2 regions of the Bacillus sp. SSR7 genome follow, and region 1 is predicted to be linked to the other one. Evidence: riboswitches for the same ligand, from Rfam matches in the RefSeq annotation. Region 1 holds a riboswitch; the other holds the start of a gene.
What was found. A riboswitch is a leader RNA that binds a small molecule or an ion and turns the genes downstream of it on or off. The one in region 1 is predicted to bind cyclic di-AMP.

Region 1 (6,319 bases):
GAACAATGTTCCCATTTTCTTTTACAACATTGGCAAACACATCTTTCTTCGACTGTTTTAAAGAATCGGCTTGCGCTTTCCCCCGCCCTTCCGCTAACGCTTCTGCAAAGTTAGCAAATAAAACTGTAAATAATAGAATGAGAGAAACTGTTATATTGAACCATCCTGGTATACTACTAGAACGACTTGGAAGGAACGATAAAATGAACGTAATGATAAATCCAATCTCCACAACGAACATGATCGGATTCTTTATCATGACTTTCGGATTCAATTTCGCAAAGGACTGTTTCATCGCATGTGTCACGATATCACGATCCATCGTTTTCGCTTGTCTAACCTCATCTTCTACAACATGTATTTGTGACTCATTTACTCTTTTTTCTTTTACTACTACCGGTCTCATCATTTACCCTCCATTACTTCAATGTAAGAAATTCTGCAATTGGACCGAGTACTAACATCGGGAAGAATGTTAATGCACCGACAATTACAATTGTTCCGATGAAAATGCCGCCAAATAAACTATTATCCGTACGGAACGTTCCGACTGTTTCTGGTACAACCGTCTTTTCTTTCAAAGAAGCTGCCACAGCTAGCATCGTAATTAAACTGAAATAGCGTCCTAAAAACATAACTAAACCAGTTGTAATATTCCAAAACGGTGTATTATCCGCTAACCCTTCAAATCCAGATCCGTTATTCGCAGCTGACGATGTATATTCATATACCACTTGCGTTAAACCGTGAAAACCGGAATGAGAAATAGCATCCGTTCCTACACTTGTGGAAAGAGCTAATGCTGAAAATCCTAAAATAAGCAGTGGATGAAATAGTATCGTTACCGCAATTAATTTCATTTCCTTACCTTCAATTTTCTTACCTAAAAACTCCGGTGTCCGTCCAACCATCAATCCAGATATAAAGACTGCGATAATCGCATACATAATAATGTTCACAAAGCCTGCTCCAACGCCGCCGTATACTGTATTTAACATCATATTTACGAGTGGTACTAACCCACCAATTGGTGTTAACGTATCATGCATCGTATTCACCGCTCCAGTTTCAGCAGCTGTCGTTACTGTTGCGTATAGTGAAGAAAATACTGTTCCGAACCTTACTTCTTTTCCTTCTGTACTTCCTTGTACATGCTGGATACCCATGTCGTTTAATACTGGATTTCCATGTAATTCAGATGTCGTAATTGTGATAAATCCTAGCAAGAACACCATGAATAGTGATACAAAAAGAATACGTCCTTGCTTTTTATTTCCTACCATTCGTCCATACGTAAATGGAAGTGCTGTTGGCAATAACATCATAAGCATCATTTGCAAAATATTACTCATTTGTCCTGGATTTTCGAAAGGATGTGTAGAGTTTGCTCCGAAAAATCCACCGCCGTTATTTCCAAGTTCCTTAATGGAAACGAACGATGCAACTGGCCCACGTAAAATACTTTGCTTGGCGCCATCAATCGTTTGTGCTGTAACTGCACCGTCTAATGTTTGTGGTACGCCAAATGCAACAAAGAGTAACGCCGTAATAAAAGCGATAGGAAGAAATACTCTCGTTAAAGCTCTCGTAAAATCAACGAAAAAGTTACCAAGTTCCTTTCCAGCAAGGCCTCTTATAAACGCCATTACAAGTGCTAACGTCGTTGCCGGTGCTGCAAACATTAAAAATGTAATTCCGATCAATTGTGATAAATAAGATAAACCATTTTCACCGCTATAATGCTGTAAGTTTGTATCAGCCATAAAACTGACTGCTGTATTAAAAGCGAGCGTAGGCTCCATTCCTTCAATGTGTGCTGGATTTAATGGCAATACTCCTTGCAGTCTGAAAATGAAATATACGACAACAATCATAAATCCATTTAATAAAACTAATGATAACGCGTACTGTTTCCACGTTTGATTGTATTCTTTTACACCCGTAATTTTAAAAATAATTTTTTCAAAAGGCCCGAATACTTTATCTAGCTTTTTACTACCTTGAAAGGCTTTCTCTAAATAAATTCCCGTTGGCTTTGCCACAAGAACAAACAACAGCATTGTAATAACGACTGCTACCCAGATCATAATGAATGACTCCCCCTAATTAAAACTTTTCCGGATTTAATAATGCATACACTAAGTACACCGTAATTGCTGCAACAATAATTGATAAGGCAATCATCATGATTGCTTCCCTTCTTTCACAACTTTATCTGACCAACTTGCAAGACTTGCCATCGATGCGACTAATACAACAAAAATCCCGATCATTACAACATCTAACATAATTATCCCTCTCTTTTGTAAAAAATTACCATTAAATAATCAAAAAAAGAACACTAAGCTCTACTTAGTGTTCGAAATGAACAACACAAAGTAAACCTCCTCTCTAAACGCTTACGAGGTTAGCTGTCGGATTCGGGCCTAAAGAGTAGCCCTACTTTCAAAACTGAAAGATTCACCCCAAGTGACGATGCACAAAATTGGTTCCCCCGCTCCATTTCTGGAACTCAGCGATTTTAGGTTTTTTTGGAAATTTTATGAATGATTTATGAGAGTAAATATACTCCTCTATATTTAACTTGTAAAGAGGCAAATTACCTAAAATAAGAAAATATACATCTATTTAAACGCTTACATTAAGTGTTATTAATATTCTTTCATCTGTTTTCTCGTCTTTTCTTTCTTTTTCACAGAAATGACCTTTTAAATACGAAATAAAAAGAGCGAATGACATGAAGTGCATAGCTTGTTGCACTCAGCATTCGCTCTTTTTTCATCGACTATTTATTCTCCACGCAAAAATGCGCGCAAATTTCTCCCACGAATATAAACTTGTGACAATTCTGCATGTAGCTGCTCATATTCGATAACATCTGTTTTTAAATATAAAGCATCTTTAGATGGCAATATGATATAGGGCCTTGGAAAAATAGGATCAAGTACGACCAATTCTTGAACTCGCTCTACCGATACCGCCCAACGATTCGCTATATCTCCTAATAACAACACTTTCATCTTCTTCTCCCCCGCCCTATTCAAAAAATAAAAAAGTAATATTATCACAATTCGTAAACACGACAAATGTAGCTCCAATTGTTTCATAGAGCCTCGCTGGATATCGTTTATTCCTTGTAACAACAGTAATAGGTGCCTGAAAAGAAAAGCGAATGTGTTCTGTGAAAAAACTAACGATTGGAAGCTCATCCCCTAGTAAAATTACCTTCTTAATACACTCACAAATACTAGTAAAATCCTGCTCCTTACTACAACTATACGTCCAATCAAATCCACAATCCCTAACTTCAGCTGCTATCTCTTCATTTGCTGTAAAAATAATTAACTCATGTTGAAATGCTACTAAATCTCTTAAACTATTTACCTTGCTTTCTTCTCCAACACAAATAAGTGTTAGTTCCATGTACCTCATCCTCCTTAGCATAAAAGAACTCGAATATAGATTGATATTCCCCTATACTAATCAGATCGATGAAGTGATGTATCCATCATGGCACCGCCCTCTCTCAAGACGCTTACGAAGTTAGCTGTCGGATTCGGACTTTGAGAGTAGCCCTACTTTCAAAATTGAAAGATTCACCCCTAGTGACACTTCACAAATTGGTTCCTCCGCTCCATATAATTGGACTCAGCGTATTACAAAAAATGTATTCTGGCTGATATATTACTCCTGTAATTGGAAAAAGTAAATAGAAAAAAAGCCAGTTACAAAACTGACTTTTCACTTTCTTACAAACGCATTTTATTCACTTTATATGCAAAATGATTCGTCGGTCCATGACCACTACCGATATTCAATGGCTCTTCAATTGCTATACTAATAAATTGTTTTGCTTCTTGAACTGCCTCTTCAATCGAGTAGCCCTTCGCAAGTCCTGCTGTAACTGCAGATGCAAATGTACAGCCGCTTCCGTGTGTTTGTTTCGAAGGAATTCGCTCACTTCTAAATTCAATAAACTCTTCTCCATCAAAGAGTAAATCAATTACTTCATTACCTTGATATTCAGCATGCCCGCCCTTCATAAGTACATATTTCGCACCTAATTCATGCAGTACTTTTGCAGCCTCTTTACTATCTTCAACGTTATGAATTTCTAGCCCTGTTAACACTTCTGCTTCAGGAACATTCGGTGTTATAACAGTTGCTACTGGTAATAAGTATTCTTTTAATGCTTGTACTGCTTCTTGTTGTAATAGTGATGCTCCTCCTTTTGCAATCATAACAGGATCTAGCACAATATTATTCCAGCCAAATTTCTTAATCTGTTCTGCCACAATTTGAATAATTTCACTACTAAACAACATTCCTAGTTTCACAGCATCTGGTGTTACATCCGTACCAATTGAATTCAACTGTTCCGTAATACCTTCTAATGGAACTGGATATACCCCTTGAACGCCAAGCGTGTTTTGAGCAGTAATTGCCGTAATAGCCGTCATACCATACACACCAAGCTCTTGGAATGTTTTTAAATCTGCTTGAATGCCGGCACCGCCGCCACTATCAGATCCTGCAATTGTTAAAGCTTTATTTACTTTCATCCCACTCATCCTTTTCTATCCAAAATAGCGATGATAAATTGTTTTTGCTTCGCTTATATCTTTCGTTCCATGTACAAGTACACGACCATCTTTAAAAGCAACTAATCTCTTTTCTTCCACAGAAAATGATAATAAATATGGATTTACATTTAAATCATTCACACGATCATTCAGCAGCTCTTTATATCGTTCAAAATCTATTTCCTCTTTATGAGGTGGTCTAATTTGAACTGTATTTCTCCCGCATAACACTGCTGTTTTCGATGTATTGTCTTTATTTAAATACGGATACAATGCATTCTCTCCGCACGAAGGACAATTGTGTTTACGAAGCTTTTGTACATTCATACATGAATATTCATTCTTCCACATATCAAACGATACAAGTCCATCCCGGAGTGCCTCGTAATCTTCCACTAACAATTTAAGAGCTTCTGTTACTTGATGAGAAACGACGAGAGATACAGCAGGCGATATAATGCCTGCCGTATCACATGTCGCTCCCCCAAGCGGAATTGCTTGTAACAAACATGATAAACATGGCGTTTTACTAGGAAGAATGGTGTAAGAAAGGCCGTAACTCCCTACACATGCTCCGTAAATCCATGGAATAGAATACTTTTGTGCTATATCATTCACAATGAAACGTGTTTCAAAATTATCAGTCGCATCGATTATTACATCAACATTTGTAACAAGTTCTTCTAATTCCTCAGCTGTTACATCTTGAACGAGCGCTTCTACTCTTACTTCACTATTAATCTCTTCTAGACGTTTCTTTGCCGCTACGGCCTTCGGAAGATTATTTTCTACATCACTCTCTGCATACAATTGCTGCCTTTGTAAATTACTCCAATCGACATAATCACGATCAACAATCGTTACTGTGCCAACACCCGCTCTTACAAACATTTCTGCATTTGCACTACCTAGTGCACCCGCACCAATAATGAGTACATGCTTTTCTCTTATTTTTTGCTGGCCTTCTTCTCCAATCGGAGAAAATAATTCTTGGCGAGAATATCGATTATTCAACTACGCTCATTCCTTCTAAAGGACTACTTGCCGTTGCACAACGCTTACGTGCAATACGACCTGCTTCAAATCCTAAACGGCCTGCCTCAATACTTAATTTCATTGCTTGTGCCATTTTAATAGGATCTTTTGCTCCTGATACAGCTGTATTTAATAACACGCCATCTGCTCCTAATTCCATCGCAAATGCCGCATCAGCCGGGCTACCGATACCAGCATCAACGATAACTGGTACTGTCGCTTGTTCAATAATAAAGCTCAAATTCAATGGATTTACAATACCAAGTCCTGATCCAATTGGAGATGCTCCTGGCATAATCGCATGCACGCCAAGTTCTTGTAATTTACGTGCTAATACAACATCATCAGATGTGTACGGAAGTACGATAAATCCTTCCTCTAGTAACATTTCAGATGCCTTTAACGTCTCTACCGGATCAGGTAATAACGTTCTATCATCACCAATAACTTCTACCTTTATCATGTCACAAAGCCCAGAAGCTTTTGCTAATTTTGCAATACGAACAGCTTCTTCAGCATTTTTTGCTCCGGCTGTATTCGGTAATAACGTATATTTTTTCACATCAAGTTTCTCTAATAAATTAGGCTGCTTTGCATCAAATATATCCATACGACGTACTGCGAACGTTAAAACCTCAGCCTCAGATACATCAATTGCCTTTTGCTGCACATCAAAATCAGGGAATTTTCCTGTTCCTAAT
Region 2 (6,319 bases), on a different contig from region 1:
TTCATCTTATTTCCCACATTGATACAGTGAATATATTACATAAAAATATTATTCATTTTAAACTAATTCACATACATAAATATGAAATTCCATTTTGTTTTCATATAAGTTTTGTACTGTAAGGTCATTTAAACACAGCTATTTATATAACGTAAAGAAGTATTTTCATTCCCTTTATTTTCAAGCTTTCATGTCTTTATTTTAAAATATAATCCACTTTACTTTTTCAATTGAAATATCTATATATCACAACAAAAACCTCTACTTACTCACAGATGTAAAAATTATATCAATATATCTTTTGGACTCGTATGCAATTATGCATAGCGTATACACAAAAAGGATAGCTTCACTTTCGTAAAGCTATCCTTAAAAAACCTTCTTATTTTTTCAAATGATATGGTACTGTTGTAATAACAACATTTCTTTTATAGAGTAAATACGCACGAATGAGTAAACTAGACTGATTATGAAGAATGTTATGCCAACCTTTTTTCGGAATGAATTGTGGTATAACGACCGTAACTCGGTAATTTGATTCACTCGCTTTATACTGTACTGTATCAATGAACTTTGTTAGCGGTTGAATAATACTTCTATAATGAGAATGTAAAGTAACAAGCCTTACTTCAGGTTGCCACTTCTTCCATTTCTCTTCAAATTTCTTTTCCTCTTCTCTGTCAAAAGCGACATATACAGCAATAACTTGATCTGCTGAAAGAGACTTTGCATAGTTCAATGAATTTTCTACTACATGTGTCATACCAGCTACTGGAACGACAATTACATTTCCTTCAATCGGAACAATCCGTTCACAAGTTTTTAAACTTAGTTGGTCTCCTACTGCATCATAATGCTTCTTAATTCGGTGGAATAAGAAGATAATTACAGGTAAGAAAATAAGGATTGACCAAACTTGTGCAAATTTAGTTAAAAAGAACATACTCATTACGATAAAACTAATGACTGCACCAATTAAATTGACCGTTAATCGTAAAGCCCATCCTTCCGGTTTTTCACGAAGCCATTTTAATACCATACCACTTTGAGAAAGGGTAAATGGAATAAATACACCTACTGCATATAACGGAATTAAATGCTCTGTTTGCCCTTGGAAAGCTACAATTAAAATAATCGATGCGATTCCAAGTATAATAATTCCATTTGAGTAACCTAGGCGGTCTCCTCTAATCGTAAACATTCTTGGTATAAACTTATCTTTTGCAAGGTTTACTGCTAATAACGGAAACGCAGAATATCCTGTGTTAGCAGCAAGGATTAATATTAAAGCTGTTGTACCTTGTATGAAATAGTACATGAAATTACGTCCAAATGTTTGTTCAGCAATTTGTGAAACAACTGTTACTTCTTTACTTGGAGAAATTCCGTAATAATAAGCTAAGAACACAATTCCTGAAAATAAAACTGCAAGTAATGCACCCATTGCAAGCAATGTTTTTGCAGCATTGTTTGGCGCAGGATCTTTAAAGTTCGGAATTGCATTTGAAATTGCTTCAACACCTGTTAAAGCAGAACTACCTGATGCAAATGCTCTTAATAATAAAAATAAACTAATCCCTGCAACTGGTGTTCCAATCGGCGTGTGTAAAGTTGGTGACACGTGCCCCGTTAAAATATTGTATATCCCTACACCAATTAATATAAATAGTGCCAAAACAAATAAATAAACAGGATATGCTAAAACGGAAGCTGATTCCGTTACACCTCTTAAATTTAAGATGGTAATAAATATAACAAATATAATCGCAATGATTACATTATGTGCATGTAAACTAGGAAAAGCAGATGTGAGCGCATCTGTACCTGCAGACACACTTACCGCAACAGTTAAAATATAGTCAACTAATAAAGATCCTCCAGCAATTAAGCCTGGATTCATCCCTAAATTTTCTTTTGATACAACATACGCGCCCCCGCCATGCGGATAAGCAAAAATAATTTGACGATAAGATAAAATAAGGGCCGTCAATAATACTAATACCCCAACAGCGATCGGAATGGAATACCAATAAGCGATCGCTCCAACACCTGCTAAAGCAATTAAAATTTGCTCTGGACCGTAAGCAACTGATGACAATGCGTCAGAAGATAAAATAGCTAAAGCTTTCGTTTTATTAAGCTTCTGTTCTCCAAGCTCTGTTGATTTTAACGGTCTTCCAATTAAAAATCTTTTAATAGATGAAACCAATGCTGTCCACTCTCCAATAATTTTGTACGAACGATTCTGCTTGTTACAGCCAGCAAACTATTTCTTCAGAAAACAAAAAATGTCTACAAGCCATAGCGAAATAGACTTGTAGACATTATTTTTTTTGTCGCACAAGCTCCACCTTCCTTCTCAATATAACGCTTACGAGGTTAGCTGTCGGATTCGGGCCTATGAGTAGCCCTACCTTTTTCAAGGATTCACCCCATCGGATTATGTACTAATCCGTAAAAACGGGTCCCCCGTACCATGCGGTTTCAGCGATTTAGAAAATTGAAACTGTGGATTATAATACTCCTTTATTTTCAAAAAGTAAACAAAAATTTTTAATAAGAAAAAAATTAAAATGATTGTGCATAATCCACTGAGAAATATACATAATGAATACTAAAAAATCGATAAAGGAGACCCATATGTCTAAAGAAAAGAAGCCTATTTTTTCCGATTCCTATTTAGATGCAGTAGCAAATGAAATTAATCAGTTATATGGTAAACGTGAACAGGAAATAAATTTGACAGATAGAACAAAAAGAAATAAATAATTTGTCATAAAAAAAGAAAGCAATACACTTATATATTGCTTTCTTTTTTATTTTTTCATACATCTAATTCTATTACAGATCTGTTAAAGGTCATCTCTTCATACACCTTTAAATTTTGATATATAGTGCCTAATAATGGTGCCGCTATTGAAAATTGCTCTGCTACATCCAGTAAATATCCTTGCAAGTGCTTCCCTTCAATAAACGAACCCTTTTCCATATCACGTTGCATTGATGACTTCATATCATACGAAATTTTATCAATCGTTTTCATATGTTCCTCGGCAATATTTTCCTTTACGGGAGCTCCTAATACTCTCATGATTTGTACAGATTCCTCAAACACATTACGGATAAAATCACGGCCGCCTTCACTTTCACGGATTGGTCCAATTGGTGCACGCATTAACGTTGTCACACCGGACATTACAGTAATAAATAAATATTTATGCCACATATCTTGCGTAATATTTTCACTTAAAACAAAACTAGATTTCGTACCTGCAAATGCTTTAGAAATATGCTTCACTCTCTCTGAATTTTGAGACTTAATTTCTCCAAACACAAGTCTGTTGGCAGCGCTAGTTTGTACAATTTCTCCTTGATCGTTTAACGTCGTCTCGATAAAGCATAAACCGCCAATTACTTTTTCTTCACCGAATTCTTTTTGTAATAGCGATAAATGAGCGATACCATTTAACAATGGAATGATTACAGTATTTTCGCCAACAAACGGCTTCAAATCTTGAATTGCCTCTTTTAAGTGATACGCTTTTGTTGAAAATAAAATAACATCAAATGGAGAAGTTCTCTCTTCTTTCGTTATTAATTTCGGTTGAAACGAAAAATCCCCGTTAACACTCCGGATTACAAGTCCTCTTTCCTCTAATTGTTTTTTTCGTTTACTACGAACAAGAAATGTAACATCTTCTCTCTTTTCGACTAATCTGCCACCAAAAAATCCTCCGACTCCACCAGCGCCTAATACTAAAATCCTCATACAGCATCCCCCTTTTCAAAATACAATTTTATAACTTTTAATATACATAATATTATACATGTCCTCTGCTAAATAAGCTGAATTTTCACTCTCAATTGAGTATAAAACAGTGGTTATTTTCAAATAAATTTGGGCATGTTGTTTCTATAGCATATATGGAAAGGAAACAATATAGATGGAGGCAATACAAGTAATTGAGGAAAAAGATGTAGCAACAGCTATATTTCAATTTATATTCCCGTTTTCGTTTAAAGCTGGATATGAACAACAGATGTTCCCTTTCTTACAAAAAAACGATTTTCGTCCTTTTCGGCTCGATCATCTCGATGATGAAAATACATATTATGGGGAGTTTAAAGTTTCACATCAAAATATGGAAGCATACTATCTTTCATTTACCAATAAAATTCTCTTTCCTCACTCAGAGCATCAAAAGGGCTTGCAACGTTATTCAAAGGACCTTAACTTAGCTGGACATTTAACAACAAACCTTATTTCAATCCCATTCAAGATACACTCTATTGATGTAACACTTTGTCCTTATGAACTTGGCTTCTTAACAATTCGAACAGAAGTAAACACTGCTCCAAACATGACTTTATCCGAAGCAATCGAATTCGCTGCTCGCTTCCGTGTACTTGAAACTAAAAATGATACAAATGAGACTATTTGTATTGAATGTAACGGAAAAAAGTATTCCCAAGTTGAAAAATTCATTTTTGGTTATTTATTTCATGGCGTAACTGATTTCTTTGAAAAGAAGAGATTAAGAAGTTCATACTTTCAAACCTTCCCTTTCTTCGAAGACCAAAGAATGTACGTCCAAACTTTATTGTCACTAAAAGAAGGAATGGAACTTAATGAAGTGGATGTTTATCGTACTTCTAGTCTTTCCGGATTAACAAGTGATGGTAAGCCATATGTGAGTGCGAATAACCTTCCTTACATTCATGACTATTTAAAAAAACACGCTTACCAGAGATGGGCTCCAAATCGTTATTTCATAATGGAAGAACATATTTTTACATGTGTAACAAATGAAGGAGAACGTGAAATCGCTAAACTTGCTAGTCAAATGTACGGAGAATTTTATTACGCTTTATTATTAAACCTATTCCATAAAATTGTTTTATTAAAAATGGCTAACGCCTATGCTGAGCTAAACATTGAACAAGATACTAATGAAATAGAGAAATTAATTTATTCGATCAATTCGTTCACTGCTAATTATTTTTCTTTAGAATTAGTATCCCAATCACAAAGTGAAGATATTTTCTTTCGTTTAAGAAAACTTTTTAATATTGAGGTTCTATACTCGAACGCGAAACAAAATCTTGATAGTTTGTTTAAATATCAAGAAAATGTCGCCTCTAAAAAAGATAGCCTCTTATTATTAATTTTAACGCTCTACTCTGTAGTGGGCCAAATGTTAGGGTTTACTATGATTGACCTTTTAAGAAACACCGATTCAAACAAAATATCGTCACCTCTTGAATTTTTCGCCCTATTAATTGCGATTAGCGGCATTGTCATTTCACTTATTTTAGGTGCGCAAAGTTTATACCAATGGAGTCTACAACATAAACGAAGAAAAGCTTGGGTTAAACAAACTGTATTGTCTGCTGTGAAAGAGGAAGACGATAAGAAGTAAAGAAAATTAATTTCAAATTACAAATACGTAGCGCGCTGCAGTAAGTGAAATTTTTATGAGCGATTTTCCGATTATATCGGCGCAACTCGAAATATATCAGCGATTTTTTTAATATATCGACTTACCGACAAAAACCGACAAATAACAGGACCGGATAATAAAAAAGGGTGCTCCAAAATAAAACTTGGAGTACCCCTTTTATTATACGAATTCAGTTTACTTCCCTGCTTCGATTTTCTCTAATGCAGCAGCTACTTGCTCTTCCGTTAATTCATGTTGTATTACGTAGCGGTTACGTGGACTTACACGACATTCATGAGAACATGCACGTAAATATTTCGCTTCGTTTTTTTCAGAACATAAAATTTTCTTGTTACATTCTGGATTTGAACAGTTTACATAGCGTTCACAAGGTTCACCTGTAAAATGGTCTTTACCAACGATAACATGTTCTTTTTGGTTTACTGGTACAGCGATACGCTCATCGAACACGTAACATTGTCCATCCCAAAGCTCACCTTGTACTTCTGGGTCTTTTCCGTACGTTACAATTCCGCCGTGAAGCTGACTTACATCTTCATAACCTTCACGAACTAACCAACCAGAGAACTTCTCACAACGAATTCCGCCTGTACAGTACGTTAAAATCTTTTTACCTTCAAGTACTTCTTTATTTTCACGAATCCAATCTGGTAATTCACGGAATGATTCGATATCAGGTTTAATCGCACCTTTGAAGTGACCTAAATCAAATTCATAATCATTTCGCGCATCAATGATAACTGTATCTTCTTGTTTCATTGCTTCATAAAAATCTTTTGGCTCTAAATACTTCCCAGTTATTTCGTGTGGGTTAATGTCATCTTCTAGACGAAGTGTAACTAACTCTGGACGAGGAC

Region 2: another riboswitch for cyclic di-AMP. It lies ahead of AC0NJG_RS14100 (APC family permease); the one in region 1 lies ahead of AC0NJG_RS25405 (hypothetical protein).

Annotation. Positions count from the first base shown of each region.
Region 1 is NZ_JBVVXV010000019.1:110,555-116,873, forward strand. Features, by position in the region: gene kdpB (potassium-transporting ATPase subunit KdpB) at 1-406, opposite strand, end outside; gene kdpA (potassium-transporting ATPase subunit KdpA) at 420-2,087, opposite strand; gene kdpF (K(+)-transporting ATPase subunit F) at 2,107-2,187, opposite strand; gene AC0NJG_RS25395 (SipW-dependent-type signal peptide-containing protein) at 2,184-2,288, opposite strand; cyclic di-AMP (ydaO/yuaA leader) riboswitch at 2,383-2,528, opposite strand; gene AC0NJG_RS25400 (hypothetical protein) at 2,790-3,020, opposite strand; gene AC0NJG_RS25405 (hypothetical protein) at 3,037-3,423, opposite strand; cyclic di-AMP (ydaO/yuaA leader) riboswitch at 3,517-3,664, opposite strand; gene thiD (bifunctional hydroxymethylpyrimidine kinase/phosphomethylpyrimidine kinase) at 3,750-4,571, opposite strand; gene thiF (thiazole biosynthesis adenylyltransferase ThiF) at 4,578-5,597, opposite strand; gene thiG (thiazole synthase) at 5,590-6,319, opposite strand, start outside.
Region 2 is NZ_JBVVXV010000006.1:212,346-218,664, forward strand. Features, by position in the region: gene AC0NJG_RS14100 (APC family permease) at 383-2,209, opposite strand; cyclic di-AMP (ydaO/yuaA leader) riboswitch at 2,354-2,500, opposite strand; gene AC0NJG_RS14105 (hypothetical protein) at 2,641-2,769, shown strand; gene panE (2-dehydropantoate 2-reductase) at 2,825-3,769, opposite strand; gene AC0NJG_RS14115 (hypothetical protein) at 3,945-5,420, shown strand; gene trhO (oxygen-dependent tRNA uridine(34) hydroxylase TrhO) at 5,637-6,319, opposite strand, start outside.